DNA from 4 places in the Micromonospora sp. NPDC000089 genome. Region 1 is predicted to be linked to each of the others. Evidence: riboswitches for the same ligand, from Rfam matches in the RefSeq annotation. Region 1 holds a riboswitch; each other region holds the start of a gene.
What was found. Region 1 has a riboswitch for cyclic di-AMP ahead of ACFY3U_RS04240 (coiled-coil domain-containing protein). Riboswitches for the same ligand answer to the same signal wherever they lie in the genome.

Region 2: linked by a shared signal. The riboswitch ahead of ACFY3U_RS07425 (NlpC/P60 family protein) and the one ahead of ACFY3U_RS04240 (coiled-coil domain-containing protein) in region 1 are both predicted to bind cyclic di-AMP.
Region 3: linked by a shared signal. The riboswitch ahead of ACFY3U_RS11125 (C39 family peptidase) and the one ahead of ACFY3U_RS04240 (coiled-coil domain-containing protein) in region 1 are both predicted to bind cyclic di-AMP.
Region 4: linked by a shared signal. The riboswitch ahead of ACFY3U_RS17720 (transglycosylase family protein) and the one ahead of ACFY3U_RS04240 (coiled-coil domain-containing protein) in region 1 are both predicted to bind cyclic di-AMP.

What each region holds. Positions count from the first base shown of each region.
Region 1 is NZ_JBIAZT010000002.1:176,424-178,616, reverse strand. Features, by position in the region: gene ACFY3U_RS04245 (cation diffusion facilitator family transporter) at 5-925, shown strand; cyclic di-AMP (ydaO/yuaA leader) riboswitch at 1,081-1,212, shown strand; gene ACFY3U_RS04240 (coiled-coil domain-containing protein) at 1,217-2,193, shown strand, end outside.
Region 2 is NZ_JBIAZT010000003.1:177,782-179,974, reverse strand. Features, by position in the region: gene dcd (dCTP deaminase) at 1-126, shown strand, start outside; gene ACFY3U_RS07425 (NlpC/P60 family protein) at 185-1,225, opposite strand; cyclic di-AMP (ydaO/yuaA leader) riboswitch at 1,239-1,375, opposite strand; gene ACFY3U_RS07420 (NlpC/P60 family protein) at 1,540-2,193, opposite strand, start outside.
Region 3 is NZ_JBIAZT010000004.1:333,032-335,224, reverse strand. Features, by position in the region: gene ACFY3U_RS11130 (hypothetical protein) at 1-508, shown strand, start outside; cyclic di-AMP (ydaO/yuaA leader) riboswitch at 865-1,005, shown strand; gene ACFY3U_RS11125 (C39 family peptidase) at 1,240-2,097, shown strand.
Region 4 is NZ_JBIAZT010000009.1:15,119-17,311, reverse strand. Features, by position in the region: gene htpG (molecular chaperone HtpG) at 1-57, shown strand, start outside; gene ACFY3U_RS17725 (hypothetical protein) at 145-900, shown strand; cyclic di-AMP (ydaO/yuaA leader) riboswitch at 1,042-1,214, shown strand; gene ACFY3U_RS17720 (transglycosylase family protein) at 1,214-1,936, shown strand.

The DNA.
Region 1 (2,193 bases):
AGGTGTGGGCGTGGGCGGAGGTCATGACCACGGCGTGGCGGTCGGCAACGCCGCGCACCGCCACTCCGGCCGGCTGTGGGCGGCCTTCGGGCTGCTCGCCGCGCTGATGGTGGTCGAGGCGGTCACCGCGTTCGGCACCGGCTCGCTGGCCCTGCTCTCCGACGCCGGGCACATGTTCACCGACGTGCTCGGCATCGGCATGGCGCTGGCCGCGATCACCGCCACCCGCCGGGCCGACCGCGACCCGCAGCGCACCTTCGGGCTCTACCGGCTGGAGGTGCTCGCCGCGCTGGCCAACGCCGTGCTGCTCAGCGGGGTGGCGGTCTACGTGCTGATCGAGGCGATCCACCGGTTCGGCGACCCGCCCCGGGTGCTCACCGGCCCGATGCTGGCGGTGGCGGTGCTCGGCCTGCTGGCCAACGTGGCCGCCTTCGCCCTGCTGCGCCCCGGCGCGCAGGAGAGCCTGAACCTGCGCGGGGCGTACCTGGAGGTGGTCGGCGACCTGCTCGGCTCGCTCGGCGTGATCGGCGCGGCGCTGCTGATCGCCGGCACCGGCTGGTGGTGGGCCGACCCGGCCGTGGCGGTGGCGATCGGCCTGTTCATCCTGCCCCGCACCTGGCGGTTGGGCCTGGCGGCGGTGCGGATCCTGGTGCAGGCCGCCCCGGAACACCTCCAGGTGACCGCCGTACGCGACCGGTTGACCGCCGTGCCGGGGGTGGCCGAGGTGCACGACCTGCACGTCTGGACGCTCACCTCCGGCATGGAGGTGGCCTCCGCCCACCTGACCACCACCCCGGGCGCCGAGCTCGGCATGGTGCTCGCCGCCGCCCGCAGCGCGCTGCACGAGGACTTCCGCATCGAGCATGCGACCCTGCAGATCGAGCCGGGCAGCTCGCCGGGCGCCTGCGGGCCCTCCCACTGGTAGTTAGCGGTTCCTTAAGAATCCCGGGGATCATGTCCGTTAATCACCCTTTTAACGGCATTATCTCGCGTACCCTCGGTCACGAAACGGGCGGCGGTCACACCCGTGCCGGTAAGCTCTGCCCCGGCCTCCGCGCGGCGGCGCCCACCGGCGCGGCGTGGTGACCGTCGCCTAATCGCCAGCACAGGCGAGCCGGGGAACCACGTTCGTGGGGTGCATCCGCGTCAGCGGTAGGGATCTTCCGTCCCGAACCCGTCAGCTAACCCGGTCGGCGGCTGACGGAAGGACACGTGCATGCAGGTTCGACACACCACCGCGCGGCTGCTGGCCGCGATCGTCGCGACGCTCGCCCTGGGCGTGTCGTCCGCGCCGCTCGCCACGCCCGCCGTCGCCGCCGGCCCGACCAACCACCTCGCCGCCCCCGGGGACGACGACGAGGGTGGCTCCCCCTCGCTGCGCGCGCAGCTCGACGCGGCCAGCAAGGGCTGGCTCGACGCCCGGGCCGCGCTGGACCGCTCCACCCAGCGGCAGAAGCAGCTCGACGCCCAGCTCAAGACCGTGGAGACCGAGCTCGGCTCGCGCACCGACAAGGTCGGCGAGATCGCCGGTCTGGCGTACCGGACCGGGCGGCTCGGCCCGATCTCCGCGCTGCTGGACAGCCGCACACCGGAGGGCTTCCTGGACCGGGCGCGGGCGCTGGAGACGGTGGCCGCCAACGAGGACCGTGAGCTGCGCAAGCTGGTCGAGACCCGGGACGCGGCGACCCGCACCCGCACCGCGCTGGCTACCGAGATCGTCGAGCAGCGCAAGCAGGTCACCGTGATGGCCAAGCGCAAGGAGCAGGCCGAGCGGGCGCTCGAGGTGGCCGCCGCCGAGAAACCGGCGCCGCCGAAGGCCGACACCGGCGCCACCCGGGGCACCTCCACCGCCACCGCCAAGGCCGCCCCGCGCAACTCCGACGGCTCCTGGCCGCCCGAGTCGTGCAGCATCAACGACCCGACCCCGGCCGACGGCTGCATCACCCCCCGGATGCTGCACGCGATGCAGCAGGCCCAGGCGGCCGGCTTCAAGCGGTACGTCTCCTGCCACCGGCCCAGCGGATCCGGCGAGCACCCCAAGGGCCGCGCCTGCGACTTCGCCGCCCAGACCGACGGCTTCGGCGGGGACGCCACCGGCGGCGACAAGACGTACGGCACCAACCTGGCCGCGTACTTCATCCGCAACTCCGACCGGCTCGCCGTGCTGTACGTGATCTGGTACCGGCAGATCTG
Region 2 (2,193 bases), on a different contig from region 1:
TTCCGGCTCTCGTCGCCGGCCGAGCACCCGTACGGCTCCGCCGTCTACGGGTCGCGCTACCAGGGGCAGCGCGGGCCGACGCCGAGCCGCTCCTGGCAGAACTGGCGCACCTGGCCGACCCGCTGACCGCGGGCCGCCGAGGGGCCGGCGCCCCCGCTGGTACGGCGGACGCCGGCCACCGCCGTCAGCCCGGTCGGCCGTAGCTGTTGACCTGGCCGTCGTCCACCCGCTTCATGGTGATCGGCTTGCCGGCCTGGGACGCGTGCACCACCCAGCCCCCGCCGACGTACATGCCGACGTGGTGGATGTCGCTGTAGTAGAAGACCAGGTCACCCGGGCGCAGGTCGGTCCGGCTCACCCGGGCGGTCACCGCCCGTTGCGCCCGGGCGTTGTGCGGCATGGAGACGCCCGCCTTCGCCCAGGCGGCCATGGTCAGGCCGGAGCAGTCGAAGTTGTCCGGCCCGGCGGCGCCCCAGACGTAGATCTTGCCGATCTGGGCACAGGCGAACTTCACCGCCACGCCGGCCGGGCCACCCGGATAGCCGGCCGGGCACGGGGCCGGCCGCAGCGGGCCGCCGCCGCCGTTGCCGTACACCGACAGCCGCAGCTTCTGCAGCTTGGCGATCTCGGCGTTGATCTGGTTCTTCTTCGCCGCCTGCTGCGCGTCGGTGCGGGCCAACTGGGCGACCATCTCGTCCAGCGGCGCCTTCTTGGCGACCAGCTCGTCGCGCAGCTCGACCACCGTGCGCACCTCGCGCTGCTGCCGGGACGCGAACCGGTCCAGCAGCTCCAGCTCGCCGACCAGCTCGCTCGGCGAGCGGCTACCCAGCAGGGCGTTGACCGTGGAGACCTGCTCGCCCTTGTACGCCTCCGCGGCCAGCCCGCCGACCTGGTTCATCGCCAGGTCGACCTTCAGCTGCAGGGGCTCGATCTGCCGGGCCAGCGCGGCGGCCTGCCGGCGCTTCACGGCCAGGTCCTGGCGGGTCGCGTTGTGCTGCTCGATGAGCGGCTCGAGGCGGTTCCAGTCCTGGTCGATCTGGTTCTCGATCTCGGCGACCGACGGCTGGGCGTGCGCCGCGGTGGCGCCGCCGGTCAGGACGACGGCGGCCCCGGCCAGCGCGGCCAGCGCGACGGTGCAGCGGGACCAGCGGGAACGCGGCGCAGCCGGGCGCCGGCCGACGAGTGTCGACCGGAGCGACGGTCGCCGCGGGGCATGGTGTGCCACCGGGCTTCGGTGCTCCTTCTTCCGCGACCGCCTACCGGGTTAGCTGACGGGTTCGGGCGGGAAGGGAGCGCCCTACCGCAGTGGCTGCGGATTCACCCCGGCGTACCTGGGTCCCCGGCTCGCCCGGAGGCGACTCGGCGGTGCCGGCCGTTACCGCCCGGGATGGACGGACCTCATGGCGGCCGACGAAGGACCAGAGTAGAGACGACCGTTATCGATCCGCAACCCGCCCTGCCGTGACGCTCCGTACTGATGGTTCTCAGATGGCGAAAGGGCCCCGGCTCTCGCCGGGGCCCACGCCATTGCCAGACGGGTCAGCTGACCCGGCGGAAGCCCGCGACGGGCATGTAGTCGATGTTGGTGACCTGAACCGGCTTACCGGTCCGCGGCGCGTGCACCATCTTGCCGTCGCCCAGGTAGAGGCCGACATGGTGCAGGTCGCTGAAGAAGAAGACCAGGTCGCCGGGGCGCGCCTCCGAGCGGGACACCGACTTGCCTTCGCCCCACTGCGCACCGGTGAAGTGGGTGAGGTAGATCCCCGCCGCCTTGTACGCGAACTGGGTCAGCCCGGAGCAGTCGAACGAGCTCGGCCCGGTGGCGCCCCACACGTACGGGTCACCGACCTGCGCGCAGGCCGTCCGGATGGCGGTACGCGCCGCGCTGCTCACCACGCCGTTGACCGTCGGGCAGCCGTCCACCTTGACGGTGGTCTTCGGCATCGCCGCCTGCAGCCGCTTGATCTCGGCGTTGATCTGCGTCTTCTTGGTCGCCAGCAGCTTCTCCTGGGCGGCCTGGTCGGCGATCAGCGCGTCGAGCTTCTGCTTCTCGCCGTCGTACTTGCGGCGGACCGCCAGCACGCCCTCGACGTCCTTGTGCTCCTTGGCGGCGAGGCGGTCCAGCATGGTCAGCTGCTCGGTGAGGGTGCTCGGCTTGGCGCTCACCAGCAGCGCGCCCAGCTCCTGCGAGGG
Region 3 (2,193 bases), on a different contig from region 1:
CGCCTGGTTGGCCGCCCAGGAGGACGCCGACAGCGCCTGGGCGGCGTACGACGAGGCGGAGACCGCCGCGCGTCGGTTCGCCGGGACCCTCGCCCTGCCCACCCCGCGCACGCCCCGCACCCCCGCCGAGTACGCCGCCCGGGAGCGCTGGCTGCACCGGGTCGCGGTGGCCGCGCACTGGCGGGGCGAGCTGACCCTGCCGCAGCTGCGGGACGTCGTCGCGCACCGGGACGGCTGGGATGCCCGCCGGCACCCGGTCGAGCAGGAGGCCCTCCTCGCCCGGTCGGTACGCGACGGTCGGCTCGGGGCGTACCGGGCGGCGGCCGAGCGGGAGCGGGCGGCCTGGCGGGACGCGGAGCTCGCCGCCGACTCCGCCCGCGCGCTGGCCGCGGAGGCGACGGTGGCGGCCCTGCGGCTGCGGCCGGCCCTGGTGGCAGCGCGTCGCCCCGCTGCGGCGCCGGTGGCCGCGACCCGCGCCGCCCGCTTCCGCCCGGCCCGGGTCGGCTGACGCCCGCGTCGTCCTACGCCGGCCGGCGGCTCGACGCGGCCGCCCGGTTCGCCGAAGCTGGCCGAATCGTTACCCGGAATTCGGTGAGCCCGGTCACGTCGGCACCGAACCGGTCATCCGGTGACGGTCGGTGACATCGATCGCGACGATCATCGGTGCTATCCACCACGCTGTCCGCTTGCCGACCCTGTGACACCGGAAAAGAACGTCGTCCGATCGAGCGACGCCAGTGCCATCCTGCCCCGGAAATTGCGCACGACGATCATGTTTCCGCAGCTGGTGGGCCTTGGCGTGGACCCGACCGGCCAGTAATGTCGCCCCGGTCCGGTGCGGTTTCCGATCGCAAGAGGCGACGCCGCGCCGACCCGCTCAATCGTGGCGACACGAGCCGGGGACCCACGCAGTCCCGGGGTGAATCCGCGGGCCACGGCCCGCGGTAGGGCGTTCTTCCCGCCCGAACCCGTCAGCTAACCCGGTCGGCGGTGTCGGAAGGAGTTCCATTCCGTGCAGTTCGATTCCACCCCTCAGTGGTTCCCCCACCTCGGTACCGGGGTGTCGTCGTCGGTCCACCGCGCACCCGCGCGCTGACTCCGACATCCGCCCCGACGTCCGGCTCCTGACCGGGCGATCCCCCGCCAGCGGCCCGCACCGGCCCCGACTCCGCGCGTGGCGCATCCGCCACGTGCCGCTCCGGCGCGCCCGCTCCGCCCTCGTACCGTGGAGGAACACCCGTGAAGCACCTCATGAAGCGGCAGCTGCGGCGCCTGGCCACCGAGCGGTCGTACCAGGTCGTCGCCGGCTCGGCCGCCGCCCTCGTGCTGGCCTCGGGCACCGCCGCCCTGGTCGCCGGCGCCGACGACGACGCGTCCCGGCCGCCGACCCCCGCCGCCATGACCGAGGTGGCGCCGCGACTGGACGACGTGGCCAGCCGCGGCCAGGCCCGGATCGTCGCCGGCGCGCCCGCCGCGGTCCCGTCCGCCAGCCCCCCGGCGACGCCGTCGGCCAGCCCGTCCCCGTCGGCCGCCGCCACCAAGGCCAAGGCCGCCGACCCGGACCTCGCCCCGAAGCCGGCGCCGAAGCCGCCGTCGTCCAAGGTCCTCAGCTACGACTACGAGGCCCAGACCACGTACTACTACTGCGGCCCGGCCGCGGTGCGCAACGCGCTCAGCGCCGCCGGCATCGAGCGCACCCAGGACGGCCTCGCCGCCGCCATGGGCACCACCGAGATGGGCACCAACTCGGCGTTCGACACCACCAAGGCGCTCAACGCCGAGGTCAAGGGCGAGCCGTACCGGACCCGGACTTTCGAGGGCACCCCGAGCTCCGCGCAGATCGACCGCCTCCAGGCCGACGTGGTCCGGGCGATCACCGACAAGCGCGCGGTGGTGGCCAACGTGGCCGGCGACGCCACCGACGTCGACGGCGGCTGGCACTCGTTCCCCGGCGGCCACTACATCGCCGTGGTCGGGTACAAGAACGACGGTCGGACGGTCCGGATCGCCGACTCGGCCGACCCGAGCCTGCCGGCGTACTGGATCAGCACCATCGACCTGGCCAACTGGATCGCCACCCGCGGCTACTCCGCCTGATCCCGGCTCGTCCGACGGGCGCCGGCTCCCACGGGGAGCCGGCGCCCGTCGCCGTCGGCCGAGGGGATCGCCACCTCCACCGCGCGGTAGCTCCAC
Region 4 (2,193 bases), on a different contig from region 1:
CCCGACCCCGCTCGGTTCGCCCGGGTGCTCGCCGACCGTCTCGCCCGGACACTCTGACCGCGCGCCGCGGGGCCCCGGCCGGATGACGGGGTCCCGCGGCCGTGCGGGGCGGTGCGACCGGCGTACGACCGGCAGAATGCGGTCATGCGGGGGAGTGCGGCACGGCGGGCGATCGTCGGTGCGCTGTTGGCGTCGGGGCTGTTGCTGTCCGGATGTGCGGTCCATGAGGCGGCGCCGGGCGACGCGGAGCGGTTGGCCCGGCAGCAGGCACGCGACCGGCTGGACGAGCTGACCGCCGCTATCGACCGGGACCGTCCGTGGCAGGCCGACGAGTTCGGCCGGCTCGTCGCGGGGCGGGACCAGGTCGAGCTGGTGGCGCTCGACGGCACCACCCGGGGTGCGGGCGACGGCGTGTCCCTGGTGGTGCGCACGCACGGCGAGGCGACCACGAAAACCTGGGACGGCGCCGACGACGGCCACGCCGAGGTCGCGCTCTGTCATCGGCTCCGCTACCGGAGCGACGCCGTCGATCCGGTGACCGAGGTGGAGTGTCCGGCCGGCGCCCCGGTCACCCCGCGCCCCGCGGCCACCCTGCCGGCCGGCGTCGACGAGCGGCTGCGCCGCGAGCTGCCGACCGGTTCCGCCGCCACCGAGGCGTCGGTGGGCGCCCTGCTCGACCGGATGCGATTGGACCCCCGGGTACGCCGGGACGTGGCCACGCTCGACGGCCACATCGGCCTCGCCCTGCGCGCCGACCGGCGCGGCTCCTGCCTGCTGGCCAGAGTGGTGGGTGACCGGGTCGAGGTGTGGCGGCCGAGCGCCGTGCAGCTCCAACCGGGAGAGTTGAGCTGCTCGGCGGAGACGGCCGCGAGCGGTCAGGGGCAGCGTTCTCCGCATTGAGGCGGGCATTCTCCGCTCCTGTGGACGGTCCGCAACTCGGGGCGTCCGGTCGTCGCCTGACCGGGTGAAGAACTTCACAAGAGGTGGGCAAAGTGCAGAAACGGCTCCTAACGTCGATCCGGTCCGCCATCGCGGACACCACGGTCGGTAACGCCTAATCCATGCCGCCGGCCGCTGGACCTTGTCCCATGGGCATGGAGCGGGGGACCCAACGTTCCTCGGTGCACGTCACCTCGGGGTGAAGCCGCCAGTGGCGGCCGGGCTCCTCGGCCCGAACCCGACAGCTCACCTCGTCGGCGTGGAGGGATCACAGATGGCAACTCGATACATCGCCCGTCACCGACGGGTCAGCTCGCGCCGCGTCGCCGTCGGTACGCTCGCCGTCGGCGCGGCCACCGGGGTCGCCGCGGTGCTCGCGCCGGCCGCTCCGGCGAGCGCCGCCAGCGTCAACTGGGACGCGATCGCCCAGTGCGAGTCCGGCGGAAACTGGCACATCAACACCGGCAACGGCTTCTACGGCGGCCTGCAGTTCACCTCGGGCACCTGGGCCGGCTACGGCGGCAAGAAGTACGCCGCCCGCGCCGACCTGGCCAGCCGGGGCGAGCAGATCGCGATCGCCGAGAAGGTGCTCGACGGTCAGGGCATCGGCGCCTGGCCGGTGTGTGGCAAGAAGGGTGGCTCGACCAAGAGCTACTCGTCCGGCTCGGAGAAGTCCGCGCAGAAGTCCGAGCGTTCGGAGAAGTCGGAGCGCTCGCAGAAGTCGGAGCGGGCGCAGCGGTCGGAGCGGACGCACAGGTCCGAGCGGTCCGCGCGCACGGAGAAGGCCGAGCGCGTTTCCACGAAGTCGAGCCGAAGCGAGCGGCCCGCCGCCCCGGCGGCCAGCGGCGACTACCTGGTCCGCACCGGCGACACCCTGTCGGAGATCGCCGACGCGAAGAACGTCGCGGGCGGCTGGCAGGCGCTGTACGAGCGCAACAAGCGCATCGTCGGCGCCGACCCGGGCCTGATCTTCCCGGGTCAGCGGCTCAGCGTCTGACGCACCACACCCTCTCCCCGAGGGCCGCACCACCCTCTCCCCGAGGGCGCACCACGGCGACGCCCGGCCGGTCCACCGGCCGGGCGTCGCCCCGTCGGAGGGGCCGCCAGAATCCGGCAGGTGGCGGCGGGTCGGTGAGCGCCGGGGAGGGTTCCGCCGGGCCGGCGCGGGGTACTGCGGGACCAGGGGCAGGCCGTCGGTCGTACGAAGGTCGATGTGGTCGGCGTGACGGCGGATAGGGTTGGCCCTGGTGTGCC